Regions from separate parts of the Brevibacillus sp. HB1.3 genome, predicted to be linked through region 3. Evidence: riboswitches for the same ligand, from Rfam matches in the RefSeq annotation. Region 3 holds a riboswitch; each other region holds the start of a gene.
What was found. A riboswitch is a leader RNA that binds a small molecule or an ion and turns the genes downstream of it on or off. The one in region 3 is predicted to bind lysine.

Region 1 (10,881 bases), on a different contig from region 3:
CCAGTCCACTAACCCTTTGCCGTATTCAGAAACGAAATTCATTTTGGCGTCGTACAGTCCGGCATTCCATTGATTGGTTTGTACCATCTGAATCCCCTCCTTTTCATCCATTTTTACCGACTAGGGAGATATAAGTCAAATCTATATAAATTATAAACTGGATAGTATTTAACTATATCTAGCGCGTGAAAAAGCTTTATGATTGTAAAGGATATTTCGCCGTTTTTGTCGAATGATCACAGTTGAAAATTGTAAGGAAGAAAGTAGGAGGACAATTCGTGAAAAAATGGGTTGTAAAAGCACTTCTAGTGTGTTTGGCAACGGGCACCCTTTTATCAGGTGTGTCAGTACCGCCAGCCATGGGGGCCGGGGCAACAGCATCCATGAAAAAAAACAGCCAAGTATCAAAGCCACTCCGGCAGCAGCCTGTTCACGATATGGTTATCTTTAACGATTATCAGGTTGCAGGACTGGATTCAAATGGTTGGAACTGGGTGAAGAATGATGAGTTTATTCTTCCTCCCGAGACACCACTTGATATTGACGTGATACAGACCACTTATGGAACTGGCACCAACATCAATCGGAAGCAAGTTTTATTGGATGGCGTAGAGTTACCGGAGTATCAAGCCGAAAATACCTCGTCACAGACTACTTTCAAATGGCAAGTACCTCGGTTTACCATTCCAGCACAAAAGCTGTCTGCTGGCTCGCATACCTTGACCTTTGTTGTGACAGATGCCAAAGGGAAGAGCAGCACAGTGCATGTGCGATTTCTGGTAGAGGCCATAAATTACCCGAGCATATTTAACGGGGAAAAGGCAGAGGGAGAACCAGTACCAAGTGGCGGGCAAACGGCGATTTTTGGAATGATGGGTTCACACGACTTTACCAGTTCTGTACCAGGTACGTGGAAATTAACAAATAAGTCCACGAGTACAGAGATGAGGTCTGTTCAAGAAACAATATTTTCGACGGGGACATTGTTGACGGGGCAGTATGAGCTCCTCTTTGTTCCAAATGATACATCCATGTCACCTTGGATGACGACGATTCAAGTAGGCGTTGCAGAGCTGTACATGGGAACGGATGCAAGCGGTCAAAAGCTGACGCAAGATCAGAAAATAACAGCTCCAGCAGCACCAGGGAAGGTTCCATTGTATTCGCCAATCCCAGGAAGATGGTCGGTGAACGGGACAGGACAAACCTTGACAGACGCGCAACATTTTGAGGTGGACATTCCTGAGAGACTGGCTGGAATCACCATCGCTGTCACGTTTGAGCCTGTTTCGGGGCAAAAAGAGACATCCTCTTTGTGGGGCGATACTTCGGCGACAACGGTCCAAATACAAATACCAGGTGCACCAAATGCCTGCGGCCCTGCTGATGGAAATGTCACGATGGATGTGTTGATGAAGCAGAACGAAAAATCAACACCGACGGTAGAAAAGATGAACCTGTATTCCTCTGATAATACAGTCAAGCTGTATCAGAATCCTGTTCATGTGATCTGGCTGACCACTGCTGCCGAGCACATTGAAAAGGGAAGTGAAGCAGATGATGATGAGGGGCCGGGTGTATGGGCGATCGATAACGTCATTGTCGATGAGAGCAAATTGAATTGGGATCACACGGGATTGCTGTTGTCCGGCTACAAGCCAGGTCGCTACAAAGTCAACTACTATAGTAAAAGAGACCCAGCGCAAGTATGGTGCGGCTATGTTCAAGTGATAGAAGATTCTCCTCCAATCAAGTCGTATCCGGCATGTGAGCCTGGGGATACAGGGGTAAGTCCGCCAAGTTCGCCACTTCTTCTTCGAAGCGAGAGCGGCAAGGAATACCGGGACGGACAAAAAATTACCGTGAACGCAGGCGATGATCTCGAAATGGAAGACCTAAGGCTGATCGCTACTCATGCTGAGCTAGTCGGATCCAAAAAGATCAGGGATAAGAGCGAAAAGAAGTCCTACTATATGCCGAAATTTGAATGGAAACATGGCGAGATTGGTATTGGTGCCAACCGGAAGCACAGTAACGGTACCATTTCCTCAGAAAATCGGATCGAGATCTTTTTCGGGGACGAAGAGATCGCCAGCATCAAGCCCAGCAAAGGTGATGATGACGATGGCGAGGGACTTGAATCACTGAATTTGAAAAGGTATATCAATACGGATAAGCCCGGAGAATACAAGATCAAGGTAACGAATACGCTTAGCAATAAGACCTGCACGGTTATCAACTCCAAAAGAAAGTACACGAAGAAAAACGATGTAAATGAGCGTAATGAAACATTGACGCTTACAATTGAAGTGAAATAGTAGATAGGAAAACCCCCTTGCATTTTGGCATGGGGGTTTTCGACTACAAGGGGAGGGATTTCTGTGACAAATGAACAGAAGGCGATCTTAGAAAAGTTCGGCTTTCGGATTGAAGGAGAGCAAGTGAAACATTTAAAGCTGGGGATCGTAAGAAATAAAAAAGAATTCGTCTGCCACGCCACGCCAGAAGAGTTGCAGGACTATATCAAGTCCATCTTGCGCAACCAATGTCAGTGGAAGCGAGAATCTGAGTGAGCAGGCAGGGAGGTTGTTGGGGTTGAAAGAGTCTAGGGAAACATTGGTTACGGCCTTACGCGAAGTGGAGGTCTGGGAGAAGGACCAGAACGACTTGTGGTTCTGGGAAAAGCTTGGCAGACTTCCTTTTGTTCTCTTAGATCGGATTACGCCTGCATTTGTTCAGGAGAAGCTGGGAAAAGCCGTAGATGAAATGGCAGCCTTTCTAGAGACAGGTGGGACTTATTTGGTGCAGGATGAACCGATATACAAGCGGTTTGGCAAACGGTTAGAGGGATCCGGTACTTCTGTAATTGGCAAGGAGGAGATTGCTGCTGTACCGCTTACAATCATGAATGATGTCGCAATGGAGCTGAAGGATTCACGGGCGAATTTTGCCACAGTACAAGGTGCGACGACTGGCTTTGGGGGGATATTTACTCTCGCGATCGATATCCCGCTATTGATGGGGACATCCCTAAAAGTATTACAAGAGATGGCGCTTGCCTATGGCTATCGACCGGAAGAGAAGAGGGAACGGCTGTTTGTCGTCAAATGCTTGCAATTTGCTTCATCAGACATCGTAGGGAAAAAAGCGATACTCGCTGAACTCTCCCGCTTTGATGAACCAAATGCGCAGAGAGAGGTAATGGCACAATTACAGGGATGGCGTGAAGTCGTGGTTACGTACACAGAAAACTTCGGGTGGAAAAAGTTATTTCAAATGGTGCCTATCGCGGGTATTTTGTTCGGAGCGTATTTGAATCGCTCAACCGTAAAGGATGTCGCCGAAGCGGGGATGATGCTGTACCGCAAACGGCGCATCCTGGAGCGGCTGCGCGAGATTGAAAAGAGCAAGGAGATTACACAGACCACTCCTCAGCAGTAAGAGCGTAGATGAGATGGTCCTCCCATACACCGTTAATTTGCAAATAGCGTAACGATAGCCCTTCCTGGCGAAAATCGTTTTTTTCCAAGACGCGAATGGAAGCTTGGTTGCGAGGCATGACAGCCGCTTGTACCCTGTGTAGCCCAACATCCGTTAAAGCAAAGCGAAGGGCAAGATTTACAGCTAATGTTGTATAGCCTTTGCCATTGCAGGCCTGATCCATGAAGTAGCCAATCGTCGCATTTTGCCATGCGCCGCGTGCGACATTCGACAACGCTACACGTCCAATCATCTTTTCGGATTCCCGAGAGAATACGCCGAAAGCATAGGCAGTACCACGTTCAAAATCATTCTGTGCTTGCGAAATCTGTTCTTGCTGTGCTGGGAGGGTCAGAAATGAAGCGGGGCGGATCGGTTCAAATGGTTGGAGAAATTCATGATTACGCAGCCGAAGCTCTAGGAGCTCGGCTGCGTCTTGTTGGTGGAGAGGCCGTAACAGAATCTCGTCTGTATGTAGTGACATGTGATCAATCCTCCTTAAAAAGTTGGATTGATAGTATAGCATGTGCCAGAGTATTTAGGAAACATCGATTAGCCGAGCAATTCAGCAAACGATACCCCAAATGCTTTGCAAGTTTCCACTTCTTTTGCCGTAGGAGAAAGCTCGATTTTCAAACCTTCCAGAGGAGTTTCCGCGCCACGCTCACGCGCCTTTTTCAGCAAAATATCAACAGCTGCACCGACATGCTCGTAAGCGGAATCGCAAGAGCCAAAAGCAACAACCTTTTTCCCGCTGAGGTCAATATCGTCCATTTCCTCATAAAAATCCAGGCATTCATCTGGGAGTTCGCCATCGCCCCATGTGTAGGCACCAAGCAAGATTCCGTCGTAAGCCTCGAGTTCTTTTGCATTCGCGTCCATCACTTCTTTTATCTCCAGCTCAGCACCAGTTGAACGAATACCTTCTGCAATTGCTTCAGCAATTTCCTGTGTATTCCCTGTCATGCTCGCGTATACCATCAAAATGCTCATAAAACGTAAACCCTCCAGTTGGATAATGAGTATCATTCTCACAAATAAAATTAATGAAAATGAGAATCGTTGTCAATAACTTTTTTCATCTTGCCACGTTTCATTGATTTTGGTAGAGTTAAATAAAATTAATATAATGTACACTAAATAGAGGTGCGCCGAAGAAGAGTAAGCCTTTTCGCAATCTGCCAGGGGGCAGGAGAAGGAAGAAAGGCTAAAGCGCCGAAGCTTATGCTATGCCCCTACGTAGCACAGGCTGGGGTGTCTCATGAAAAATGGACATCCTGTCACAAGGGACCTGACATCTTTTTGTGGAGCGCTATTTATGATTTGCTTACGTAGTATCAAAAGCAATGAGATAGCGAATGCACTCATTGCTTTTTTTGATTTACCATGCTGTTATTTTGAGGAGGATGTAACAATGAACATGATGGATGCTAACGAAATTATCGCGTTTATTCAAAAAAGCGAAAAGAAAACACCTGTGAAGGTATATGTGAAAGGGAACCTGGAGGGAATCGACTTTGGTGCGAGCTCCAAAGCCTTCATTACTGGTCCGACAGGTGTTGTTTTTGGTGAATGGAAAGAGATTGAGCCAGTTCTCGCTGCTAATGCAGACAAAATTGAAGATTATGTAGTAGAAAGCGATCGTCGCAACTCCGCCATTCCATTGCTGGATACAAAAGGGATTCAAGCGCGTATTGAGCCAGGCGCAATTATCCGTGACCAAGTGACAATCGGTAACAATGCCGTCATCATGATGGGTGCTTCCATTAACATCGGTGCAGTGATCGGTGAAGGTACGATGATCGATATGAATGTTGTAGTAGGTGGACGTGGAACCATCGGGAAAAACTGCCACATCGGCGCTGGATCGGTTATCGCAGGCGTTATCGAGCCGCCGTCTGCACAGCCAGTTGTTGTCGAGGATGATGTTGTCATCGGAGCAAATGCTGTCATTCTGGAAGGTGTACGCGTAGGAAAAGGTGCTGTTGTAGCAGCAGGTGCTGTCGTCATTGAAGATGTACCTCCATACGTAGTCGTTGCGGGAACACCTGCACGTGTGATCAAGCAAATCGATGAAAAAACTCGTTCCAAGACAGAGATCAAGCAGGAGCTACGTCAGCTGTAAGGGAGAGAGTGCACATGGACTGGCGTTCGCTCGATGAACAATATATCGTCTCCTCTTATAAAAGACTTCCGATTGCCATAGAGAAAGGCGAAGGAAATTACTTGTACGATACGAACGGGAAGAGTTATCTCGACTTGTTTACTGGACTCGCGGTAAATGTTTTGGGGCATTCGCATCCGCGCATTGTACAGGCTCTGCGTGAGCAGGGAGAGCGCTTCTTGCATATTTCCAATGTATTTTTAAACAAGCCGGCTATTCGATTAGCGGAGCGTTTGGTTGCGAACAGCATCAGCGGTAAGGTGTTTTTCACCAACTCTGGTGCTGAGGCCACAGAGTCTGCGATCAAGCTGATTCACAAATGGACGAAAAACGAGGGAGCAGGTCGTGAAGGCATCGTTGTTTTACGCAACAGCTTTCACGGGCGAACACTTGGAGCAGTGCGTCTGACGAGGCAGGCTCACGTCTATCAAGACTTTCCTCAGCCAGCTTTTCCTGTTTATGAACTGGATGTGGAGGACACGGCAGGATTGCGAGCGATTTGCCAGGAGGCAAGACCCGCTGCGGTCCTTATGGAGCCAGTATTGGGTTCCGGCGGTGTCGTGCCGCTAACAGAAGCGTTCTTGCGAGAGGTAGCTGCCATCTGTGAACAAGAAGGCATGCTCTTTGTCATGGACGAAATCCAGACAGGAATGGGCAGAACAGGAAAGCTGTTTGCTTATGAGCATGCAGGCGTAACGCCAGACCTTATCCTTTTCGCCAAAGGCATAGGGGGAGGGCTTCCCCTCGGCGGTGTCATCGCTGGTCCAAAGCTGATGAACCAGTTCAAACCGGGGGATCACGGAACGACATTCGCACCATCGCCATTGTCTGCTGCCCTGGGGAATGTCGTGTTGGACGAATTGCTTAATCCAGCCTTCATCGCTCATGTAGAAGAAGTGATTGCGTACCTGTGGTCGGGCTTGGAAGCGTTGCGAACGCGTCTTCCAGATCAACTGCAATCCCTTCGCGGAAAAGGCTTGATGGTTGGAATTCCGCTCTCGTTCACCCCAGAAGAGGTAAGCCACTTGCAGCAAGCATTGCTTGACGAAGGAATCCTCGTAGACGTGACGCAGAAAACGATTGTTCGTCTGCTTCCGCCACTGACGTTGACAAAAGCCGATGTCGACCGTTTCCTTGCTGTGTTTGAGGAGCAATTAACAGCAAGAACGGGTACGAAAAAGGAGGCGTAGACCATGACGACTTCCTTGTTTACACAAATTCGCCGAGATTTGCACCAAATACCGGAGCCAGGCTTCGCTGAAGTGAAGACGCAGCAATACTTGCTCGATTATTTGAAAAAGCTGCCTCAGGAGCGAATCGAGATTAAAACGTGGCGGACAGGCATTTTGGTCAAGCTGGCAGGAACAAAGCCAAAACGACTAATTGCCTGGCGGACGGATATGGATGGCCTACCGATCGTAGAGGAAACGTCCTATCCGTTTCGGTCGCTTCATGAAGGGTATATGCATGCTTGCGGCCATGACATGCATATGGCAATCGCTCTTGGTCTCCTGACGCATTTTACTGAGCATTCGATCACAGATGATTTGCTGTTCCTCTTCCAGCCGGCAGAAGAAGGCCCTGGCGGTGCTTGGCCAATGATGGAAAGTGAAGAGTTTGCAGAGTGGCGACCGGACTGCATTTTTGCCCTGCATATCGCGCCAGAATACCCAGTTGGTCAAATTGCAACAAAGCCAGGAATTTTGTTTGCCAACACTTCTGAGTTGTACATTGATCTGGTCGGCAAAGGGGGACATGCAGCCTTTCCTCACAAGGCGAATGACATGGTGGTTGCAGGAAGCCATCTGGTGACACAGCTTCAATCGATTATTTCGCGCAATATCGATCCATTGGATTCTGCCGTCGTAACGATTGGCAAGCTGGAGAGCGGGACGAAGCAAAACATCATCGCGGAGAAGTCCAGGCTAGAAGGGACGATCCGAACCTTTTCGATGGAATCGATGGCACTTGTCAAGAGCCGCATTGAATCACTCGTAAAGGGAGTGGAAATAGGCTTTGACTGTCAGGCAACGATTGACTATGGCGTTGGCTACTGCCAGGTTTACAACGAGGAGCAGCTAACGACTGACTTCATGCAATGGGTACAGGAACAATGTGAAGATGTAACCCTCATCACCTGCAAGGAAGCCATGACCGGAGAAGACTTCGGGTACTTTTTGAAAGAAATCCCCGGCTTTTTATTCTGGCTGGGTGTGCAAACGCCATACGGCTTGCACCATTCCAAAATTGAGCCTAACGAAGACGCGATCGAGGTTGCCATTCGTCTGGTCTCCCGGTATTTTACTTGGCTTTCGCAACAGGAGTAGCAGGTGTCAGGAGCAAAAAAAGAGTGGCTGGATAGCCGCTCTTTTTGCTGTGTCATTCCCAGCTGTATTTTGGTCAAGAGTAAGAGGTAGTTACTAACATCTCTGTGTATAAGTCTTTCTTCCTAAGGTTTTTGTGCTTGTGGATAATGTGGATATTGTTGAAAAAACTTATCAGGGCAGCACAACTATTTCCTTTTCCAAACGTATAAACTAGGGAGAAGAAATTCCGGAAAAACAAGCGCTGCCGCGCACACATACAGGAGGATTATTGACATGAAAAAAGCATGGTTATCGGCCTTGTTGGCGTTGACTGTAGCAGCAGGGGTGGGGAGCACTACTGCGCTGGGAGAAGGTGCGATGCGCGTATTTTTCGGTGCGGAAACTGTAGCGAGTGAAATGCCAGCATCCAAGGCTGAATCGGTAGAATCAATAGTGAACAAGCTCGGTGGTTTCGTCGATTACGATCAGCAATCGGGCAAATTGCAAGTGATTAAGCCAAACGTAAATATTATTGTGGTCGAAGGGATTCAGCAGACCCGCAATAAAAATGTCGTTTTCAGCAACCCTGTCAAAGGATACAGCGATAAAAATGTGCCTCGTACGTTTAACGTTTTCGTAGAGGTTGATGACGCGCCTATCGCCAAAGACTTGCGCATGCAGCTCGTGTTAGTCGGACCGGACGGTAAAGAAGTGTCTAAAGGGAAAGAGTGGAAATACTCCACACAGAATGCAAACAGTTTTTATTTTTCCGAGCCTTTTGTATCTACGAAACTCGAAGCATACGGCACTTATAAAGTACAAGTTCAAATGAAATCCGAGAAATTCACGTCTTATGTAACCGTCGGTGAAAATACATTTACAGTTGGACGCTAAAAATTATGGCTTGGATGCGTTTCCACTTTACATGTCCCCGTGCTATAATATACGGAAAAGCCAATATACTTGGTAATAGCAAGTAAAAGAAAGGAACGATGGGAGCGAATGGAGACAAATCCCCCGCGATCGTCCACGGATGTAGAAGGCCCGAGTATACGCATTGCCTGGAAAGATGAGCAGTCCATTCAGGCAGAGTGGAGCATGACGAAGGAGTTCGAGCAAGAAATAGAGCGAAAGTTTGCGATTCCATTTGCTGAACTGCCTTTTGTCCTACGCCTTTTTGATGTGACGTACCGCAAAGAGATCCGAAATGATGGCACTGACCTTTACACTGATTTTGATATCAACCACCGTTCTTCCGAATGGATTTTGTACGGAGTGACGCAAGGATTGGAATATTGCGTCGATCTGGGAATTCGGATGGTGGACGGAAGGTTTTATTCGCTGTCCAGGTCTCAAATGATTTGATCAACGTGCTCAAGCAACGTTACGACTGAGGCAACTGCATTTTTATACGAAACAGCCCCATTACCCCAAGATTTGCTTGTGGCAATGGGGCTTTTGATTTTTATTCATGGACTCATGGCTTCTCTCGCTGTTTGTCCAACAGTCGCAGGGCAATTGCTAAAACAGCCCATACTGGCATTGGTTCATCTAGCTTATTTAGCCAATCGGGCGAGGTCAGCAAGCCCTCCTGTAACGCACGATTTCCCAGCTCCCGTTTCCAGGGAGGAATCGCTTGGGGCTCTTCCGGGCCGAATTGATCGTACTGGGTCAGGTTGTACGTCTGAATAAGGCGCGTCAGCTTTTCAGCGTACGCAGGATCGGTAGCGTAGCCGGCTCCCTCTAAAGCCTGTGCGGCTTGTGCGGGAGTCGTGGCTGCAAGCACGTTTTTGTAAGCGGGCTTGCCTAAAAACTGGGCATGGTCCTCCATGGATTGCTGATAATTTTCATAAGCGCGGAACTGGGAAGTACGTGTAACCGTCTTGCCGTTTTCCACCTCTTTGCTTTCGATGGTGACAGAGCCAGCAGGTCCCGTTCCCTTTATTCCAAAGAGGTTGTACGAGGATATCCCAGTGGCAGGGTCAACAGGTACTTTTTGACCCCAACCTGACTCGAGTATGGCTTGCGCTATTGTAATGGAGGGGAATATACGATGATTCTGATAAGACTTTCTGGCGTGGTCAGCAATCAACTGAATAAATGCTTGGGCATCCATAAGCTCCCCCCTTTGCTCTCTTTGTTATTCGTATGAAAAAAAGAGGTCGGGGGGAATAGGCCTGAACATGAAAAACAGTCGACATGACTCGACTGTTTTTCGTTTTTCTTTATGGCTTTCGAGGTTGGAAATATTGAATGCGGTTGTTGAAGAGGTGAAGCTCTGCTTTATAATCACGTGCCAAGTATCGACAGTACTCATTTGCCTTGTTTTTGTCGCCATGTGTGGCTGATTCAGGGAGGGACACTTGTATGTAGTGCTTTTCGGAACCGTTTTCATTTTTGCTCCCGACTCCAACAACGATGGCTTTGTACATATTTGGGTCTTTTCCTTTGAGAAGGAACCACGCGTCCTTTCCTTCAGGGCGTTCTTCTAGGGTGTAAGGGAAAGCGGCGTCAGCATAGGTCCAGCCCAACTGCTTTCCTGTTTTTGTGGTCATGTCAACGTATCGCGTAAACTTGGCTTTCACGTCGTCAATACTTGCAGATGCTGCGGTAGAACCATCAACGAAATAGATGTAGGCCGATTGAAGTTTCACGACTGCACTCACTCCTAGTACCGGTATTCTGTGCGTTAAGTGTAGCATTGTCTTCCACTCTTTGGCAATGAGGCAGTTGGCGACCAAAAACAATTGCGTGTCTTTTCTGAAAAGTGTAAAATATATATCATATTTATATGCCGTTAGATGAACGATAAAGGATCATGGAGGAATATACGCATGCAGGAGGCCTCAATTAGACATGTATTCGAAGCTTTAAACACCATGCGCGCCATCGATGTGGTGAACAAAGAAGACTGGGAGCGGGCAGCGAAGG
Region 2 (9,693 bases), on a different contig from region 3:
CTCCGGTTTTTCCAAAGCATTCGCGATGACCGGCTGGCGTCTGGGATATGTCTGCGCGTCACCTGATTTGCTCGCAGGCATGCTGAAAATCCATCAGTACACCATGCTGTGTGCACCGACAATGGCTCAGATGGCTGCATTGGAAGCACTGCGCCATGGACGTTCGGATATGGAACGAATGATCGAGAGCTACCGTCAGCGCCGCAATTATGTGGTAGATGGATTCCGTCATATCGGTTTGACTTGCCATGAGCCGGACGGAGCATTCTACGCATTTCCATCTGTAGCTTCAACAGGTCTCAGCTCTTCTGAGTTTGCGGAGAAGCTGCTGATGGAGGAAAAGGTAGCAGTCGTACCTGGAGATGTGTTCGGTGAAAGCGGAAAGGGACATATTCGTTGTTCTTATGCAACATCGATGGAGCAGTTGAAGAAGGCGCTGGAACGTATGGAGCGCTTGATGGGACGACTGTCCTAACATTTTCCGGGAAATAAAGGGGGGGCGGCTTTCAAGCTGCTCCCTTTTTGGTGAAGTGGCTGTGGTGGGGAAGAAGCGCATTTCCAGTCTGCACTTCGGCCTACGCCCCGCAAGGGGGATTCACTGGCCGCTTCGGAAAAAATGGCGGGAGCGCTTCAAACGTTGAGGTTTCGATGGAGTGTTTCATAGGTGAAGCTGAAATTCCCCGCCATTTTTTCCGAAGCTGGGATGGCTCCAGAGGCGCTTGACTGGAAATGCGCTTCTTCTTACGCGGCTGCGGTAAAGGAACAGCTTGAAAGCTAATGCAAAAGGATGTTTTGCAAGTAGTTCGAGGAGGGATTCTTAATGATTTCACTGCCGACCCATTTTACCCAAACAGTTGTGAGCGTTCATGAAGAAGCAGGTCGTCTCTGGCTCAATTCCTTTCATGAGCTGATTGCCGAATGCGAAGCACGGTGGTTATTAAAAGTGCTTGAGCCGTTTCCACTCTCCTATAACTTTGTAGCACCAGTTGTGTTGCAGGATGGGAGGAGCGCGGTGCTGAAGCTGGGAGTGCCTGGACTGGATTGGCAGAGAGAGCTGGCAGCGATTCGGGCTTTTGCAGGCAGGGGAATGGTGCAGCTGCTCGATGCGGACGAGGAAAAAGGGATCATGCTTTTGGAGCGCATCATGCCAGGAGAGACGCTGGACAAGCTGAGTAGCGAAGATGAGCGAATGCAATGCTTGGCGGACGTGATCAAAAGAATGCATACACCCGTTTCGAAAGGTGGCAAGCTTGCGCCTACGTTTCCGACGATAGCAGACTGGGCTGTGGGACTGGAAAAGCTTCGCCCTCATTTCCAAGGGGGGACAGGACCGATTCCCGAGCAAATGGTGGAGCGGGCTATGCAATGGTACAAAAAGCTTCTCCCCACACAAAAAGAACTGTGCCTGTTGCATGGTGATCTTCATCATGAAAATATTTTGCGCGCAGAAAGAGAGCCGTGGTTGGCAATTGATCCAAAAGGACTGATCGGGGAGAGGGAATACGAGGTGATTCCGTTTTTGCTGAACCATTTGCCAGAGGATGGGGTAGAAGAGGTAATGAAGCAGCGGGTCGATGGGCTGACGAAGGCGCTATCTTTGCAAAAAGAGAGAGTGTTGGCGTGGGCGTATTGCCATAGTGTGCTATCGGCTTGGTGGTTTATAGAGGATTTTGGTGTAGACGGTGGTCGTCTGGTGATGCCGGGAGTTTTTGAGAGATTGTTAAATGAGTAAGGGCTTCACCCTTTGAGATGAAGCCTTCTTTATTTTAAATGAATAAATGAGATCCTTCGTAATGAGGAATATTAATAGCCAGTTGACTGGTTCAAGGTGGTAACAGCGAGATTGTATTGATAAACCGATTCAATTGCTTTTGTTTCAGAGTCAAACAGGCTTGCTTCGTTTTCCATCAGTTCTTTCATGGATGCTCTCCCTAATCTATATTGATCGATTGTTGCCTGATAGCGCTCCAATGCGGTTTCTTTCTTTGTTGTACTTTCTTCTAATGCCTTTTTCGCCGCCAGTACCTTCGTATAGTTGTCACTTACTTCTTGACCGATTTTCTTTTGCGTTTTTTGTTTTTGCAGTTCCGCTTTTTTGTGCTCATTTTTTGCAATTATTCCTTTATGTGTGCTTAGTGCCGAATACTCTGCCGTGTAATCAATTCTTACTTGGGTAAAGTCTATTTCTGCTTGCGCCTTGATCATCTCAGGACGCTTTTCAAAAGCTTTTGCTTGCAATTGCTCCAGGGAAAGCAGCTCGTGCTGGGTCAGATCAGTCGCGATCATTCTCCATTGTCTGTCTGCTTTTTCATTCAATAAATCGTTGAGCTTGGCCAATGCTTGCTTGTAGCTGGCTTCAAGGGCAGCAAGATTTTTGTGAGCCTCTGTTTCTTGGGAGTTCAACCAGTACTGTCTTTGCAAGCTCTTCTTTTGCGCTTTGATTTTGGCGTCTAATGATTGGACTTCGAAGAAAGCTTTATGTACTTGCAATTGAACGGAGTTTTTTTGTGTATTCAGGGCTACTTCATCGAAAACCACTTCTTTGATCGCTTTGGCGGCGTCCTCGAATTTCTTTTTTGCATCAGCCAGAGTTATGACGTCGGTTTTTTTGATTCCTTCTTTTTCTCTTAGTGTGATGGATGTTTCATACTCCGTAATATCTAATTCAAGCCGAAGCAGCTCCAGATCAATGCTGGACTTTATTGCCTGTTCGACTGCGAAATCTAGCGACAAAGGGGAAAGATCCGTCTGTTCCGCAGTGGCTACGAGTGGAGCGGCCAGAGCAAAATGGGCGCCACCTGTGAGGAGAGAAGTGACTAAAGTTGTGCTATAAATGTGTTTGAAAAGCCTAGATTTCATGGGGATCCTCCTGATTATATATACGACTATGATAATGATTCTCATTGGCAAATCCATAAAAAGTATATATTTCCAACACAATTTCGTCAATGAAAAAATGTTTTCACCACGTTCTTGGTCAGAAATCCAAAAGAAATCCCCTTCCGGAAACAGGCAAAGTGAGCATCTGCCTGTTTCCCCAAAGGGGATTTGTTTTTCATAATGGGAAAAGTACTATTCTTTGTCCCTGTTTTCTTTGTTTTCCGTAGCCGATTTGGCAGTTTGGTCCAATGTCCCTTCCTTTGGCGTAAGGGAGTAACCATGCATATTGCTTCCGTTATAACCCATGTCGGGCTTTTCCTGTGAGGTACGATCAGTCATTTGCTTCCCCCTTATTTTGTCCAGTGGATGTAGAGTCTTGCTGCACATACGGATTGTCGACGTCATTTGGTTCCTTGTCCAGATTGGTACGGATTGCGAGTATTGGACTAGTGGGAGGTTGAGCGATCAGTCTGTCATCCAGTTGCTTGAAATCAGGCAGGTCGTTTTCGCGATTGTCATCCATGTTCGTCTCCTCCTTTATGGATTAGTATATCCACCACCTGCCTGTACATTTCCTTAAATGGAAAAGCAACGGGACTCGGACTACACCAGAAAAAACAGCCCCAGTCCCAGAAAGTTCGGGAGGGGCTGTGCCGATCATCTTTGTGCAGTTAACTCGTTTTCTTGACCAGGCTCTTCATAAAAGAAGCAAGATTCGTTTGTAGCAATGATGTGATATCGGAAAAGGGAGCATCTTCAGTGAGCGTATTCATTTGACGAACAAATTCAGTGGTGTCCTTTGTATTTACATTCTCAAAGCGGTTAGTGATTTTTGTATTTTTTAAATCGGAGAGAAGCGTAGCTTGTTCGTTTCGGTATTGTGTGATCCAGTCAGGACGATGTTGCAGCTTTTTGACGAATTGAATCAGCATGCTTACTTTCTCTGTTTGATTGGTTGTGGCCGCTTGCATTTTTTTATAGGCTTCCGGGTCATACCGCTCCATCAGCTTGGATGGATTAACATAGTCGTTCGGCGCCCCTTGTGGTTTTTGCGGAAGCTCTACGTAGCTGACACTGCCAGTTGCAGGGTCAACCTTTCGTGTTTTGGCAACGCCTGCGAGCAGATGGAGGGTATCCAAAAATTCAGCAGCATTTTTCCCATCAGCCATGTATTGATCTGCTAAATATTTGCCTTGGGTTAAACCGACTTCTACCAAAGCAGCTCTTTCTTCATCGGTGTAGGTGGATTGGGAGTTGAAAAAGTTTCGCTCCAGGATGTGGTCAAAGGCTTTACGAGCCTCAGGTGGTTTATCTGCGAAAATTTTATCCAAACGCTCATTAATCTCCGTGCTAAAGAAAAATTGGACGCTGTGATGTTCGATGGCATCAGCAGGTAGCTCGCGTGCCTTGTGTGAACGAAGGTCTACCGTATCGGGTTTGGGCAATCCCAGACTAGTTCCTGTCACCATTTTAGGTGCAGTTTGGCTAGTTGGGAGCTGGGGGGGTAGGTAGCGGGAATACGAGTGGATTTGCATGTTCTACTCTCCTCACATGGATTCATGTTCAGTCGTGAAGGCAGGGAGATCATGGTTACCCTTTATCAGATGACTAGTATGAGTTGTGAGGACAGAAGGAAACGGATCTCAATTGCTTCTTTTCTATACTATCGGTTATTTTAGGGCAGTTTTTAATAGGGTGGCAAACATGAAAAAGGACTCCCGTCTAGATCACGGGAGTCCGAAATTTTTCTTCGATTATTTCGTGTATTCATCCATACTGAAGTCTACTTGTTCAAGAGGGACGACCTTGGTCTTTTGGCTGATTTTATAAGCGAGCCAAATGAGTAAGAAGAGTGGTAGGCCAATGTAAGAGACCAGGACGCCATACCAGTCGACCGTTCCCCCCATAAATGCGGAGTAGTTTTGCCCCAAAATAACGATACAGCAAATGATGAAGGCAAAAATCGGTCCAAACGGGAACCACTTTGCTCGATAAGGCAATTCGCTTAAGTCTCGACCCTGAGCGATAAACGCTTTGCGAAAACGGTAGTGACTAATGGCAATTCCCAGCCAAGCGATGAAGCCTGACATACCGGACGCATTCAAAAGCCATACGTACACTTCGCCCTCCCCAAACAGAGAGGACAGAAAAGCAAGGGCGCCGATGAGCGCAGTCAAGATCAAGGCATTGATCGGTACGCCGTTACTTGTTACTTTTGCGAACCATTTTGGTGCTTTTCCTTCTTTCGCCAAGTTCCACAGCATGCGTGTAGAGGCGTACATGCCAGAGTTACCAGCAGACAATACAGACGTAAGAATAACGGCATTCATGACGGACGCTGCAAAAGCAAAACCGGCATTTTCAAATACAATCGTAAACGGACTGATCGCAATATCCGTAAGGTCGCCACTGATCAGATTTGGATTATCGTATGGAACCAGCAACCCGATGATCAAAATAGCGAGGATGTAGAAGAGCAGGATGCGCCAAAAAATTTGACGGATGGCCTTCGGAATATTGCGGGCAGGGTCTTCGCTCTCCCCAGCTGCTACTCCAACCAGCTCTGTTCCTTGGAAAGAGAATCCGGCAATCATAAAGACACCGAGCAGAGCCATGAAGCCGCCATTGAATGGCGCGTCGCCTTTGGTGAAGTTTTGGAAGCCAACTGCTTGACCACCCATAATGCCAAAAATCATCAACACACCGACAATAATAAAGATGATAACCGTTACTACTTTAATCAAGGCGAACCAATATTCAGATTCTCCATAGGCCTTCACAGACAGGAGATTCAAGGCAAACAGCAATCCGAGGAACAAAGCGCTCCACACTATCGCTGGGGTATCCGGGAACCAATATTTCATAATGAGTGCGGAAGCTGACAGCTCGACGGCAATGGTAATCGCCCAGTTGTACCAGTAGTTCCAACCGAGAGCAAAGCCGAGAGATGGATCGACGAACCGTGTGGCATACGTCGAGAACGAACCGGAAACAGGCATAAAGGCCGCCATTTCCCCCAAGCTGGTCATTAAAAAGTAAACCATGATACTAATAGCGAGATAGGCGACTAAAGCTCCACCTGGTCCGGCGGAATGAATCGAGCCTCCACTCGCGAGAAACAATCCCGTCCCAATCGAGCCGCCGATGGCGATCATCGTCAGGTGTCGGGCTTTCAAACCACGTTGCAATTGATTTTGTGACATAAGCTGCTTGCACGACCTTTCTTGATTTTTGAGAAGGAAGGTCGGAAATTAAAAAACCGCCATAGCCAAAAAAATGGCATAGGGCGGTATCATCCAATCCCCACCAAGCCTTCACTGAAGATAGCTCACCACGTTTGCTTGGCATGCAAACGTGACAGTTCTGCCCCTTTCGAGTACAGCCCCAACCCAATCGCACAGAGACGCGATATGAGCTTCGGCGGATTTTCCTTACCTGGAGTCATTGATTTTCTCTGAATCTCGTACAGGATGATATAAAAGCCGCGACCTCTATCCTCACCGTGAAAGATGAGGATAACATGTATGAAATTATGTGATTTATCAACTATAAAGGATTGTTCGGGATTAATCAATGTGAAATTTTGTTATTCAAATGAGCGTCTGGCAGGCCAGGAGCCTTGCAGCTTGCGAATTTGGACGATTTGTCCCGTATGAAACGCATCATGCAAGACAAGACTCAGTACGTTTTGGTAAATGGGTGTATAGGTAGCTATCTGGTCTAACTCTTCATCCGTCAGCAAGGAAAGCTGTTCATGAATGTGGCGGTGGACGCTTTCCATACGCAAGAGGGTAGCTTGCCAAGCGTCTTCGTCATCGGGTCCACCCGATGGGGTGAAGGTATCATCGTTCGTCTCAGCGGAGCTAGGGAATTCGGTGCCCAAAAGACGATGCAAGAGGCGTTCTTTGTAATAAAGAAGGTGGCTGACGTTTTCCCAGATGGTGTTGGCTGCTTCTCCCACAGGGCGCCAGCTAGCCTCCGCTGCTGATACTCCGGAAAGCACTTCTTTTAGGGGTGGATACCAGTCTTCCTTGTCATACGCACATTCCCATCCGTGCAAAAGCAATTCCTTCCGATTCATACGCTTCCTCCTCGTCTGTGAAACAGATTGATGAAACGCTATAATAGCAATAAGAAACGGGTATGTAACTAGCTAATTGACTTACGATAGTTACGAATAAAGATTACCATATCCTGTATGGTCATACAAGAGAGAAAAATGAAGGGTTTCGTCAGGAGAGTGGATGGCATGGACTGGCTTTGTATTGATTTCTTAAATAGTGATTGGCGGGATTGGCGCGGTTCTGGTCGTTGGGAAAATCGCCTGGAGAACCAGGAATGGCTGTCATCCTTTTTGCAAACATACAAGCTAACCGCTCCGCTGCCGATGAATGAGGCGTATGCCGCGGCTCTTTTGCAATTGCGGGAGCGTTTGAGACGTATGCTGGAAGCCGTTGTCCGTGGAGACCGATTCCAAGAGGAGGACCTTGCGGAATTGAACAAAGTGTTGGCTCTCGCCCCTTTTCATACGCAGGTGTTGTATGTAGATGAAGAGGGCGGCTACAGGCAAAAGCAATCCAGCCAAGCAGAGGGCTGGCCTCTCGTCATGGCACAAATTGCGGCTTCTTTCGCAGAGCTGCTTGCCCCGCAGCATCTGGAGCGAATCAAAATATGTGACAACGAGGATTGCCGCTGGGTGTTTTATGATGAAAGCCGCAACCGGGTGCGCCGCTGGTGCGATGACAAAATGTGCGGAAACCTGATGAAGGTGCGCCGTTTTCGTGAGCGGAAAAAGGAGAAAGGGTGATGCGCATAGGCTCACCCTTTTTATCTGTTCGTTATGAAGCCGGGGTCAATTGGAGCAGCCGAGGGAAGATGGTCGAGCCTGCTGCTACGATGCCTGTGCTTTTCCAGCAAAAATCATTCCCCTGTGTATCCGTAATTTTGCCTCCGGCTTCCTGGACCAAAAGAGCACCAGCCAGCCAATCATACACCCCTTCACCGTATTCCCAGTAACCGTCGAGTCGACCGCACGCCACATAGGCCAGATGAAGTGATACCGCGCTTTGCATGCGGATGGCAAAAGCATCTGGCATCACTCGCGTCAAGGAATTCGCTGTATACTTTCCGACCAAATGGTTCATCGGCTCGGAGGAAGCAAAGAGCGTCCCTAGAATGCACTCACTCAGCTGCGATTTGGATGTGAACGGCTCCATCGATTGCATCCATCACCCAATAAGGACTTGTAAATTCAGGCTTTTCCTGTGCAGCCAGATCGAATTCGGCGTCAGAGAATTGATAGGTGGGGAACCGCTCGGATTATGAGCGCTTTATTCGAGCTTCGACCACGGGATGCACCTCTTCAAAGCGTTTAGCCATTGCTTCCTTGCTGTGGCAAGGCGCGCCTTTTTCAAATTCCACTAGCAGCTCCAATCCAGCACTTCTTACCAGTTCCTCGCAAAATTGCACATCCTGTAGGTTCATAACAATTCCCATCCCTTCTCTTTTTGGCGAAAATCAAGTAGTATGTTTGAATACTACTAAGTAAAAATCAGTTCGTCAACACTACGGAAATGTCGAGATTCACAATTTATGCACATGTGCAGCGTGTTTGAGACATAATAAGTAGCATCATACATAGGGGCGGAAACGGGGTGGTAGGATGAGTCAAGCGCGTAAAAAATGGTTTCAGGCACTCGTATTGGTGACACTTGCAGCGATTTGTCTGGCTATATGGTATTTGCAGCCATATCAGCCCGATCAGGCAGCACTAACGGCTATGCAAGGCGGTGAAGGGATAACGGTCATGGATACGAATGACTGGATTATCTTCCAAGGCGGGGAGTCACGCGAACCGGGACTCATCTTATATCCGGGAGCACTCGTTAAACCGGAGAGCTATGCACCGATTGCACGTGCCTTGGCAGGCTCCGGCTACCATGTTTTTCTCGCACGAATGCCGCTAAATTTGGCTGTGAGTGATATGACGAGAGCCACACAAGTATTAAACGCGTACCCAAATAAAACGTTTGTCATCGGAGGACATTCACTCGGTGGTACTATGGCAGCTCAATTCGCAGCAAACCACCCGGACCGAATCAACGGCGTGTTTTTACTGGGAGCGTATCCGAACAGTCAGGGGAACTTGAAGAAGGTGAATTTGTCTGTGCTGTCTTTGCTCGGGTCTCGCGACGGTGTTATTAATATGGAAAGGTTTGAGGAGAGCAAGCAATATTTGCCGGAGCGTACGGTGTACATGACTATAGAAGGGGGAAACCACTCGCAGTTCGGAAGCTATGGATCGCAGGAGGGTGACAAGCCCGCTGCCATTACTCCGCAGGAGCAGTGGCAGCAAACGGTGGCAGCAATCAAGGATTGGCTGCTTAATGATGTCACGATGATGAACGTGGAATAATCCCGGATACCACACCTGTAATGCGAATATTTTCCGAGGGGAGTAGCATGGGCGTGTCTTGCTCGCGGGTGGTAGTAAACAGACATTCTAATGGATTGACGTCTGCTGCGATGCGTACAAGGAACTGCCCCTCCTGTCGGATCAACACAGGTCTGTCTTTTACAGGCTCCATCGAAAAGTCTGAGATCAAGAGGGCATCTCCAGGAAAAATACCGAGACCACTAAGGCCTTCATCTCGCATGATGAGAGCAAAGCGGGCCACGTGATAGCTGGCTACCTGCAAAGAGGGTAACAGCGACAGCTCCTCGTCTTGTTCCAAGGCGAGATCAAAAAAATGAGTCGTGTATGCATCACCAGCAATAAAGACTCGTTTCATCAGGTATCGCCTCCTGCATAAA
Region 3 (10,881 bases):
TCGCATTCACGTTCGGGCAAGCTTCCAAGCAAACACCGCACGTCATGCACTTCGAAAGCTCGTACGCCCATTGACGCTCCACTTCCGGCATGCGAGGACCTGGTCCCAGATCATGCGTACCATCGATTGGAACCCACGCTTTTACGCGCTTCAGCGCATCGAACATGCGGCTGCGGTCAATCGACAAGTCACGCTGTACAGGGAAGGTGCTCATTGGCTCAAGACGAATCGGCTGTTCCAGTTTATCTACCAGTGCCGAGCACGCTTGACGCGGTCTTCCGTTAATAACCATCGAGCACGCACCGCATACTTCTTCCAAGCAGTTCGATTCCCAGTTTACTGGAGACGTTTTTTGACCTTGTGCGTTGAGTGGATTACGTTGGATCTCCATCAAAGCACTGATCACGTTCATACCAGGACGGTAAGGGATTTTGAACTCTTCCTTGTACGGAGTGCTGTCAGGGCTATCTTGACGAGTGATAATCAAATGAATCAATTTTTCTGCCATGATCAGTTTCCTCCTCTCTTATTTCTTGTCAGACGTATAGTCACGTTTACGTGGTGCGATCAGGGATACGTCGATGTCTTCATAGTAGATTTCAGGCGCAGTCGTTTCAGCATTAAACTTCGCCATTGTCGTCTTCATGAAGTTTTCGTCATCACGCTCTGGGAAGTCAGGCTTGTAGTGAGCACCGCGGCTCTCGTCGCGCTTGAGCGCACCGATTGTGATCGCGCGGGACAGTGCGAGCATGTTCCACAGATGACGGGTAAACGCCGCACCAGAGTTGCTCCATTTATTTGTATCGTTGATGTTGATTTTCTTGTAGCGTTCCATCAGTTCAACGATCTTATCATCCGTTTTTTGCAGACGGTCGTTGTAACGTACTACCGTTACGTTGTCAGTCATCCACTCACCCAGTTCCTTGTGGATCAGGTAAGCATTTTCTGTTCCGTCCATTTTCAGGATGCTGTCGTATTTCGCTTGCTCTTTGCTTGTGAAACCGTCGAAGAGCGTAGAAGACAGGTCATCAGAGGATTTGTTCAAACCTTTGATGTACTCGATCGCTTTTGGACCTGCTACCATACCACCATAGATCGCGGACAAGAGGGAGTTTGCACCCAAACGGTTTGCACCGTGCTGAGAGTAATCGCACTCACCTGCTGCAAACAAACCAGGGATATTGGTCATTTGGTTGTAGTCTACCCACATACCGCCCATGGAGTAGTGAACCGCAGGGAAAATCTTCATTGGAACTTTACGTGGGTCATCCCCAACGAATTTTTCGTAAATCTCGATAATACCGCCCAATTTTACATCCAGTTCTTTTGGATCTTTGTGGGACAGGTCGAGGTATACCATGTTTTCGCCGTTGATACCCAGCTTCATATCTACGCAAACAGAGAAGATTTCGCGAGTCGCGATGTCACGCGGAACCAGGTTTCCGTAAGCAGGGTATTTATCTTCCAGGAAGTACCAAGGCTTACCGTCTCTGTACGTCCATACACGACCACCCTCACCACGAGCAGACTCGGACATCAAACGCAGCTTGTCGTCGCCCGGGATTGCCGTTGGGTGAATTTGGATCATCTCACCATTGGAGTAGATAACCCCTTGTTGATACGCCGCAGATGCTGCTGTACCAGTATTGATAATCGAGTTCGTCGATTTACCGAAGATGATACCAGGTCCGCCTGTTGCCAAAATAACGGCATCCGCACGGAAGGATTGAATTTCACCGGAACGCATGTTCTGTGCAGTAATCCCGCGACAGGTTCCTGTATCGTCCAAAACGGCTCCGAGGAAATCCCAATATTCGTACTTGGTTACCAGACCTTCAGCTTCATAACGGCGTACTTGTTCGTCCAATGCGTACAAAAGCTGTTGTCCAGTTGTCGCACCCGCAAAAGCGGTACGGTGATGCTTGGTTCCCCCGAAACGACGGAAGTCCAACAGACCTTCTGGCGTACGGTTAAACATAACGCCCATACGGTCCAACATATAGATGATGCCAGGTGCTGCATCGCACATTGCTTTAACTGGCGGTTGGTTTGCCAAGAAGTCTCCGCCATATACTGTATCGTCGAAGTGCTCCCATGTGGAGTCGCCTTCCCCTTTGGTATTTACCGCTCCGTTAATACCGCCCTGCGCACAGACAGAGTGGGAACGTTTTACCGGAACCAGGGAGAACAGCTGAACAGGAACGCCTTTTTCTGCTGCTTTGATGGTAGCCATCAAGCCGGCCAAACCTCCACCGACAATGATCAGTTTACCTTTTGCCATGTGTTTTGTCCCCCTATCCCTACAAAATGAAAGCCGACATCGCACGCAAGCCGATGAAGGTTACAATTACGAATACGCCCAAAGTCAGGAATGTTGCAATGCGCTGGGAACGCGGCCCAACTGTAATTCCCCAGTGAACCAGGAACGACCACAGTCCGTTGGAGAAGTGGAAAGTCGTGCTAATAATCCCGATAGTGTAGAATACGATCATTGCAGGACTGCTCAAAATGTTTGCCATCATGTCAAAATCCACGTGTGCACCCATTGCTTTTTGGATACGGGTTTCCCAAACATGCCAAACGATAAAAATGAGGGTAATGACTCCTGTAACACGTTGCCACAAGAACATTTGGTTTCGGAAGTAGCCGAAGTTCCCTACGTTTTGCTTTGCTTGGAACGCAATGTAGATACCGTAAACAGCGTGAAACAGGATCGGGAGGTAGATAAAAACAAATTCAAGCACCAATACGAATGGAACATTTTCAATCAAACCAACTGTTTGATTAAAAGCTTCGGCTCCACGGGTCGCTTGGTAGTTGGCTGTCAAGTGAAACAGCAGGAAGAGCCCGATCGGAAACAAACCAAGAAGTGAGTGGAGCTTGTGACTGAGAAAGCTATGGCCTTTCGCCATACAATGGTCCCCCTTTCAATGTATGTAACTCTCAATTTTGTGAAAAACGTCAAGCATTACCGCAAGCGGTCCAAAACGGCTTCGACCGTTTTGATAGACCTTTCCCCAATATCCTAACCCATTGCCTCACCCATTAGACATAGCAAAACCACCACGATCATTTTATGAACGGGATCTTGACGCTGTTCACAAAATGACTGCGTTCACTAGATCAAATGAATTTGTCGGAATGTGTCAAAATACGAGAAAAAGTTGGGCAAAACTATGACCAAATCCAATTGTACTCTTGTCGACACAGAGCGTCAAGATAATCAATGTACTAAATACATTGATAGAATAACTTTGTTTAGTCCAGCTATTTTTTCTATTCCGATGTCATGAATGCGTGTCCCTCCTCATAATCTAGTAAAGACAGGAGGGAAGCACATATGAAAGAGAAGGATCAGCTTGCAGCACTATTGCCGCCAGAGACCATTCCCTATGCAGAGAGAATGAATATGCCCTATCTTGGCTATCATCTTCTACGCGAAACGCTTACTAGCACCCTGCTAGGCGATAGTGAAAACCATATCCTCTATTGGATAGGAAAAAATATGGGCCGCCAAATCCCCATTCAATCTGCAACAGGCCCGATTATGCCTTTTATTCGGCTTGGATTAGGCCAGCTAGACGTCCTGGAGGAGAACGGGCAAACGATCGTCTATTCACTCAATCATTCCATTTTTAGCTATCAGTCTATAGAAAGACTAGGATGCAGTCTTTCCTTTGAAGCCGGGATCATCGCAGGTATGATTGAGCAGTGGAAAGAAAAAGAAGCGTTCAGCAAAATCGAAATGGAAAGCCCTTCTGACATCCGCATCTCTGTACAAGTGGCGTCATGAACAAAATGCCCCCTCTACCTATAAGAAGGGAGAGGGAGCATCTATCTTTTTATACTCCGTGCACAACCGCGGTTTCCTCAACATCCAGACCATAGGCCGAATGAAGACTGCGAACAGCCAGCTCTGTCAAAGCTGCTGGAATGACGCAAGAAACCTTGATATCAGAAGTTGATACCATTTTAATAGAAATTTCTTTTTCTGCCAGAACGCGGAACATTTCGGCAGCTACCCCTGGATTGTTGATCATTCCAGAGCCAACAATGGATACTTTGGTCAAGCTTTCCTCGAAATCGACTTTTTCAAAGCCAAGCTCATTTTTGTTTCTGTCCAGTGTATCCAGTGCTTTTTTTAGGTCATCTGCTGCAACTGTGAAAGAAATATTTGTAACAGTAGCATCATAAGAGCTTTGGATAATAATATCGACGTTCACCTGATTGTCCGCCAGCGTATTGAACAGACGGGAGAGTGTCCCGACCTTGGCAGGCATGCCGACAACCGTGATTTTGGCTACATCTTCATCGTGTGCAACTCCACTTACTACTCTTCCTGTTTCCATGTTGGCAACCTCCTCAACGTACGTACCATCTTCGGCAGTAAAGCTAGAGCGGACGACCAGCCTTACCTTGTATTTTTTCGCAGCCTCAACTGACCTCGGATGAAGAACCCCTGCACCGAGGTTCGCCAGCTCCAGCATCTCATCATACGAGATCGTATCCAGCTTGCTCGCAGCTGGAACCATTCGCGGATCAGCTGTATACACCCCGGACACGTCCGTAAAGATTTCGCATTTCTCAGCGTTCAAGCTCGCTGCGAGTGTAACCGCAGATGTATCCGATCCACCGCGGCCGAGCGTCGTAATTTCCCCTTCGTCACTGATCCCTTGGAATCCTGCCACGATTACCACACGACCACGACCGAGCTCAGATTGAATCCGCTCTGGATCAATCTGCTTGATCCGTGCTCTTCCGTGAATCGCCTCTGTGGTGATTCCAGCTTGCCAGCCCGTAAGAGAAATGGCATCGTAGCCCTTTGTATGCAAGGCCATCGACAAAAGCGCGATCGATACCTGCTCCCCCGTGGTCAGCAGCATATCCATTTCACGCTCGGATGGGTATGCGCTAATCTGCTTGGCCATGTCTACCAACACGTCAGTAGATTTCCCCATTGCAGAAACAACAACTACCACATCATGCCCTTCCTCTTTATAGCTGATAATTCGATCCGCAACTCGTAAAATTCGCTCAATGGTACCTACGGAAGTGCCTCCGTATTTCTGCACGATCAACCCCATGCGGCTTCTCTCCCTTTTTCTCATATCCAATATTGGTATTTATCTCATATCGTATGGTTTTTCACTATTCTCTCTATAAGGAAAAGTCTTGCATTTTTATTTTACAAAAAAGGCACCGACAAGGAATAAGACCTGCCGCTGCCTACTATTTCGACATACCGGTTCCTCCCTCCCAATACACGCGGACAACGAAGATTGACAGTTATCACCATCAAAACTCACATTGACACACCGTGAGATAGCTCTCCATCTGACAATTGGTCATTGTGCAGATGACAGTCCTGCATTTGTTCAACGCAGACCCAGCATGGAGAAAAGCGGGTTTCCCCCCACACTTCGGCGAATTCCCCTTTCCCGTCCCCTTCACAGATACCCGATCTCAGGGTGGTACTCTTGGTTTTCGCGCCTCTACCTCACTCCATAATGGAAGTGAGGCTAACTATTCTGTTTGAATCGGATTATAACATGAGTCTAAAAATGGATCAATTCCTTTTTAGAGGTTGTTCAAAAAGTCACACTGGCTATGTGTCCAGCTTGCGCAGATGCCCGATGATTTCTTTTGCCAGCTTGTCGCCGATCCCCAATTGGCGGAAGTCTTCAACGGTGGCCTCGCGCATTTTTTTCAACGAGCCAAAATGGGAGAACAACAGCTTGCGTCGCTTTTCACCAATACCCGGGATCTCATCCAACTGCGAGGAAAGCATTGTTTTTGTCCGAGATTGTCTGTGGAACGTAATAACAAAACGGTGGACTTCATCCTGGATGCGCTGCAACAAATAAAACTCATAGCTGTCCCGTCTAAGATTGATAGGCTCTGGCGGATCTCCGTACATGAGCTGAGCAGTGCGGTGCTTCTCATCCTTCGCCAGACCACAAACGGGAATATAGAGACCCAGCTCATTTTCCAGCACGTCCATAGCCGCACTGATTTGGCCTTTACCACCATCGATCACAATCAGGTCGGGCATTGGCTGGTTTTCTTTCAGCAGACGAGAGTAACGACGGCGAACGACTTCGCGCATGGAGCCGTAATCATCTGGTCCCTCTACGGTTTTGATCTTGAATTTGCGGTATTCCTTTTTGTCAGGGCGACCGTCTGTAAACACAATCATCGCAGACACTGGCTCTGTTCCCTGAATGTTGGAGTTGTCAAACGCTTCAATTCGATGAGGAACCGGAATCCCTAAAATGTGACCGAGATTGTGTACTGCTTGGACCGTACGAGCATCGTCCTTGGACATCAGCGCGAACTTCTCCTGCAAAGCAATACGGGCGTTCTCGGTAGCCATCTTCACGAGCTCATGCTTTTTGCCTCTTTTCGGAGCATGGACTTTGATGCCAAGCCACTCAGCCAAAAGCTCTGGTTCACTCTCTTGCGGGAGCAGTATTTCTTTTGGCAGCGCATTTTGCTTGTCGTAGTAGAACTGGCTCACATAAGACATGAAGTCCTCGGTTTCGCTTCCATAGTATGGAAAGGAAGTCGTCTGACGCTCGATCATCTTCCCTTTTCGCATATAAAACACCTGGATGCACATCCAGCCTTTTTCCACGGCAAACCCGATAATGTCACGGTCTAGCGTATCGGTGAACGTGATCTTCTGCTTCTCCATTACGGCTTCGATGCTCTTGATCTGATCGCGATATTCCTTGGCTCGTTCGAACTCCATGTTTTCTGCGGCTTGTAGCATTTTTTCCGTGAGGGTTTGCTTCATCTCCTCATGGCCACCATCGAGGAACCGGCTGATTTCATCCACCAAGCGCTGGTTTTCCTCTGCCGATATCTCGTACACACAAGGCGCAAGACATTGTCCCAAATGGTAGTATAGACAAACCTGCTTGGGCATATTGCGGCATTTTCGCAACGGATAGAGGCGATCCAGCAGCTTCTTCACCTCGGAGGCATCTCCGGCATTCGGATAGGGCCCAAAATACTTAGCTTTATCTTTTAATACCTTACGGGTAATCTCCAGGCGTGGCTGCGCCTCATTCGTAATCTTGATGTACGGATACGTCTTGTCATCGCGGAGCATGACATTGTATCGCGGGTCGTGCTCCTTGATCAGGTTGCACTCGAGGATAAGCGCCTCAATCGCTGAGGATACCACAATGTACTCAAAGTCCACGATCTCACTGACCAACAGCTGCGTCTTCCCGTTATGACTGCCTGTAAAATACGAGCGGACGCGGTTTTTCAGCACCTTGGCTTTTCCGACGTAAATGATTTCCCCGCTCGCATTTTTCATCAGGTAGCAGCCTGGTTTATCTGGCAGGACGGCCAGTTTATCTTTTAAGGAGCTGTTCATGGCTGCTGCCTCCTCTTTGCTCTATATCTGAATGGCATCTATTTGTTCTTGTGCATTGGCTTTTCCAATACATACAGTTCATCTTCCAAGGAACTCATCCGTTCCATCAGCAGCTTGCGGCTGTCTTGCACCCCTTGATTGTAATAGATGGGGCCGAGCTCTTTTGAAAAGAAGGCAATCAACTCTTCCGTCTCCAAATTGCCGAGTGTCTCCGACCGTTCTTCTTTAAAATAGCGTTGTACTTGATGAACAAGATATTCCATTTGCTCTCTCGTCAATTTGGTTGGCATCGTATCCGGCTTCCTTCCCATTTCGCATCATAAGAGAATATACGTTCTACCCTTCATAGTACCATGGAATCCATACGAAAAAAACTGCCGCCTCATTCCATGGCGACAGTTTTTATAGGCAGACCTAATGCTTGCGACCGCCCAAATATGCTTCTTTTACACGCTCGTCGTTTAACAGCGCTACTCCTGTGCCGTCCAATACGATTTGCCCAGCTTCCAGCACATACCCGTAATCAGCGATTTTGAGGGCCTGCTTGACATTTTGCTCCACGATCAGGACGGTCGTACCTTCTGCATTGATTTCTTTGATCACCTTGAAAATGTCTGCCACCACAATGGGAGCCAAGCCCATCGACGGCTCGTCCAAAAGCAACAGCTTCGGTCGGGACATCAACGCGCGGGCAATGGCTAGCATTTGCTGCTGACCGCCAGACATCGTCCCTCCCAATTGAGAAAGACGCTCCTTGAGGATAGGGAACCAGGCCATCATCTTCTCCATGTCGTCCTTGATGCCTTGTGCATCGTTGCGCTGGAATGCGCCCATCTCCAGGTTTTCCAGTACGGTCATCTTCCCAAGAATTGCACGCCCTTCTGGAACCAAAGCCAGCCCGGCTTTCACGATCTGATGAGGTCTCGAACCCTCTATGCTTTGACCACAAAACGTAATCGTCCCTGCTTCGGGCTTCAGTTGACCTGCGATCGTACGCATCGTTGTGGTTTTGCCCGCTCCATTCGCCCCGATTAGTGAGACGATTTTTCCCTCTGGAACTTCCAGCGTTATCCCGCGAATCGCCTTGATTTGACCGTAGGAGGTCGTCAAGTTTTGTATGTTCAGCATCTTATTCGTCCTCCTTGCCGAGGTAGGCTTCTATCACATCTGGATTGTTTTGTACCTCTGCCGGTGTGCCGTCAGCAATTTTGACCCCAAAGTTGATACATACGACCTTTTCACATAGATTCATGACCAATCCCATATCGTGTTCGACCAACAGGACAGTCGTTCCGTCATCGCGAATTTTTTTGACCAGCTCCATGAGTGCTTTCGTCTCGGTCTCGATCATCCCGGCAGCTGGTTCGTCCAATAGCAAGAGTTTTGGTTCCGTAGCTAGTGCCCGTGCAATCTCCAGACGCCGCTGTTGACCGTACGCCAATGTATCCGAGCGGACGTCAGCAATGTCAGACAAGCCTACGAATTCGAGGAGCTCCTCTGCTTTTTTGGTCACCGCCTTTTCTTCCGCACGTTGTCCCGATGTTTTCAAAAGGGAAGCCCAGAAGCCGGCCTTCATGCGCGAATGACATCCTACCTTCACGTTGTCCAACGCACTCATGTGACCGAATAAGCGAATATTTTGGAACGTCCTTGCAATCCCCATTTCGGTAATTTTGTTAGGCGCCATTCCATTCAGCTTCTGTCCGGCAAAAGTAAAAGTTCCCGTCGTTGGTTCGAATATGCCCGTTGCCATATTGAAAATGGTCGTTTTCCCCGCACCATTTGGACCAATCAAACCGACAATCTCACCCTCTCCGACAGTAAAAGAAACGTCACGAAGAGCGGTGATGCCGCCAAAGCTTTTTCCTACGTTTGCAAGTTCCAGCAACATCTTATACTCCCCCCTTCGCTTCCTTGTCCGATGACTTGCCCCTACGACGCTTGAACAGCTTTTGGAACGTGTCGGCACCAATCAAGCCATGCGGGCGGAACGCCATTACACCGACCATGATCAAACCGTACATGAGCATTTTGTACTCGGCCAAACCACGCAGCACCTCCGGCAGTGCTGTCAAAACAAAGGCACCGAATAGCGGCCCCCAAACCACTTCACTGCCGCCAATAACGGCATAGGACAAAATTTCGACTACTTTATGATAGTTAAAATCATCAGGCGTAATCGTCGTCGTAATGTGGGCGAACAATCCTCCACATACACCAGCCAAAATGGAACCGATCACAAATGCAAGCATTTTATAATAGTTGACTTGCAATCCCATTGCTCGTGCTGCCGTTTCATCCGCTTTGATCGCTTCAAAAGCTCGCCCCAGACGCGAACGGTTCAGACGCAGCGTCAGAAAAAGAACGAAGGCAAACAGGAGCAGCATAAACACAAAGGTCGATAATGACTTCATTTGCATGACCGAAATGCCAAAGGTTTGTGCTTTTACCCCCAGTGCTTTTTCAAAATCGTACAAGTAATTGCCAATCGATTGAAGTCCGGTCAACCCGAGAGCGCCATTTGTCATCTCCATATTGAGGAAAATAACGCGAATCACTTCACCAAAGCCAAGCGTAGCAATTGCCAGGTACAGGCCGTGGAGCTTCAATGTCGGAGCACCGATCAACAGTGCAATCAGCCCTGCCACCAGTCCTCCGATGATGATGGCGATAAACAGCGGCATGTCCGCTTGCTTCGTCAAAATACTCGCCGTAAAAGCACCAATGCTCATAAAACCCGCATGTCCCAAGGAAAGCTGTCCCGTCGAGAGCGTAATGTAAATACTGATCGCCAAAATGCTGTTTAACAAGATAAAAGTCAGTACCTGTAAGTTATATGGATTGAGAATGTCCAATGTCTGCACCTCCCTTACGCTTTGCGTCCAAATAGTCCTTCCGGCTTCAAGAGCAAAATGAGAATGATCAAGCCAAAAGCAACCGCATCCCGATACGACGAGTCTCCGTACGCGACCGTAAATACCTCGATAATCCCGAGCAATACGCCACACACCATGGCTCCAGGAATACTCCCCACACCGCCTAAAATCAAGACCGCCAAACCTTTGAAGCCAAGCGTCATTCCCATCGTCGGAATAAGAGCAGAGTACGCCATCCCGATCAATATGCCGGCGACGCCTCCCAGCGCCGAAGCAAGCATGACGGTCACGACGATGACCATATTCGTGTTAATCCCCAAAATATTTGCTGTATCCGTATTTTCAGCCGTCGCGCGAATGGCTTTTCCCATTTTCGTTTTTTGAATCCAGAAATGCAGAACGAACATCAGCAACACAGAAATCCCCAAAATAACGAGATCGACGCTTCGAATTTGAATGAGCCCCAAGTCAAAGGTGGTGTCCCCAAAAGATTGCGGGAACGCACGGGAGTCAGCACCGAAAAACTTGTGCATGGCCTCCTCCATTAAAATGGCAAATCCAATCGTACTGATCAAGGATGCCAGATGGGGTACATTTTTTTTACGAAGGGGGCGAAGC

Region 1: linked by a shared signal. The riboswitch ahead of dapD (2,3,4,5-tetrahydropyridine-2,6-dicarboxylate N-acetyltransferase) and the one ahead of HPY31_RS11055 (aspartate kinase) in region 3 are both predicted to bind lysine.
Region 2: linked by a shared signal. The riboswitch ahead of HPY31_RS19735 (amino acid permease) and the one ahead of HPY31_RS11055 (aspartate kinase) in region 3 are both predicted to bind lysine.

Annotation. Positions count from the first base shown of each region.
Region 1 is NZ_JABMIT010000003.1:145,148-156,028, forward strand. Features, by position in the region: gene HPY31_RS08280 (class I SAM-dependent methyltransferase) at 1-87, opposite strand, end outside; gene HPY31_RS08285 (hypothetical protein) at 279-2,318, shown strand; gene HPY31_RS08290 (hypothetical protein) at 2,382-2,573, shown strand; gene HPY31_RS08295 (EcsC family protein) at 2,587-3,441, shown strand; gene HPY31_RS08300 (GNAT family N-acetyltransferase) at 3,416-3,964, opposite strand; gene HPY31_RS08305 (flavodoxin) at 4,033-4,473, opposite strand; lysine riboswitch at 4,614-4,803, shown strand; gene dapD (2,3,4,5-tetrahydropyridine-2,6-dicarboxylate N-acetyltransferase) at 4,895-5,605, shown strand; gene HPY31_RS08315 (aspartate aminotransferase family protein) at 5,620-6,834, shown strand; gene HPY31_RS08320 (N-acetyldiaminopimelate deacetylase) at 6,838-7,971, shown strand; gene HPY31_RS08325 (hypothetical protein) at 8,245-8,844, shown strand; gene HPY31_RS08330 (DUF4912 domain-containing protein) at 8,953-9,315, shown strand; gene HPY31_RS08335 (glycoside hydrolase family 73 protein) at 9,428-10,066, opposite strand; gene HPY31_RS08340 (DUF1885 family protein) at 10,176-10,604, opposite strand; gene HPY31_RS08345 (MarR family winged helix-turn-helix transcriptional regulator) at 10,785-10,881, shown strand, end outside.
Region 2 is NZ_JABMIT010000008.1:225,147-234,839, reverse strand. Features, by position in the region: gene HPY31_RS19770 (aminotransferase) at 1-475, shown strand, start outside; gene HPY31_RS19760 (aminoglycoside phosphotransferase family protein) at 821-1,732, shown strand; gene HPY31_RS19755 (TolC family protein) at 1,804-2,859, opposite strand; gene HPY31_RS19750 (hypothetical protein) at 3,073-3,219, opposite strand; gene HPY31_RS19745 (hypothetical protein) at 3,212-3,403, opposite strand; gene HPY31_RS19740 (hypothetical protein) at 3,552-4,415, opposite strand; gene HPY31_RS19735 (amino acid permease) at 4,635-6,083, opposite strand; lysine riboswitch at 6,197-6,382, opposite strand; gene HPY31_RS19730 (DinB family protein) at 6,467-6,961, opposite strand; gene HPY31_RS19725 (CGNR zinc finger domain-containing protein) at 7,130-7,687, shown strand; gene HPY31_RS19720 (inositol monophosphatase family protein) at 7,719-8,096, opposite strand; gene HPY31_RS19715 (hypothetical protein) at 8,200-8,364, opposite strand; gene HPY31_RS19710 (alpha/beta fold hydrolase) at 8,543-9,295, shown strand; gene HPY31_RS19705 (hypothetical protein) at 9,273-9,671, opposite strand.
Region 3 is NZ_JABMIT010000004.1:121,666-132,546, forward strand. Features, by position in the region: gene sdhB (succinate dehydrogenase iron-sulfur subunit) at 1-508, opposite strand, end outside; gene sdhA (succinate dehydrogenase flavoprotein subunit) at 527-2,281, opposite strand; gene HPY31_RS11045 (succinate dehydrogenase cytochrome b558 subunit) at 2,301-2,912, opposite strand; gene HPY31_RS11050 (YslB family protein) at 3,341-3,793, shown strand; gene HPY31_RS11055 (aspartate kinase) at 3,843-5,084, opposite strand; lysine riboswitch at 5,316-5,503, opposite strand; gene uvrC (excinuclease ABC subunit UvrC) at 5,606-7,387, opposite strand; gene HPY31_RS11065 (DUF2164 domain-containing protein) at 7,426-7,677, opposite strand; gene HPY31_RS11070 (ABC transporter ATP-binding protein) at 7,802-8,515, opposite strand; gene HPY31_RS11075 (ABC transporter ATP-binding protein) at 8,517-9,278, opposite strand; gene HPY31_RS11080 (branched-chain amino acid ABC transporter permease) at 9,280-10,251, opposite strand; gene HPY31_RS11085 (branched-chain amino acid ABC transporter permease) at 10,257-10,881, opposite strand, start outside.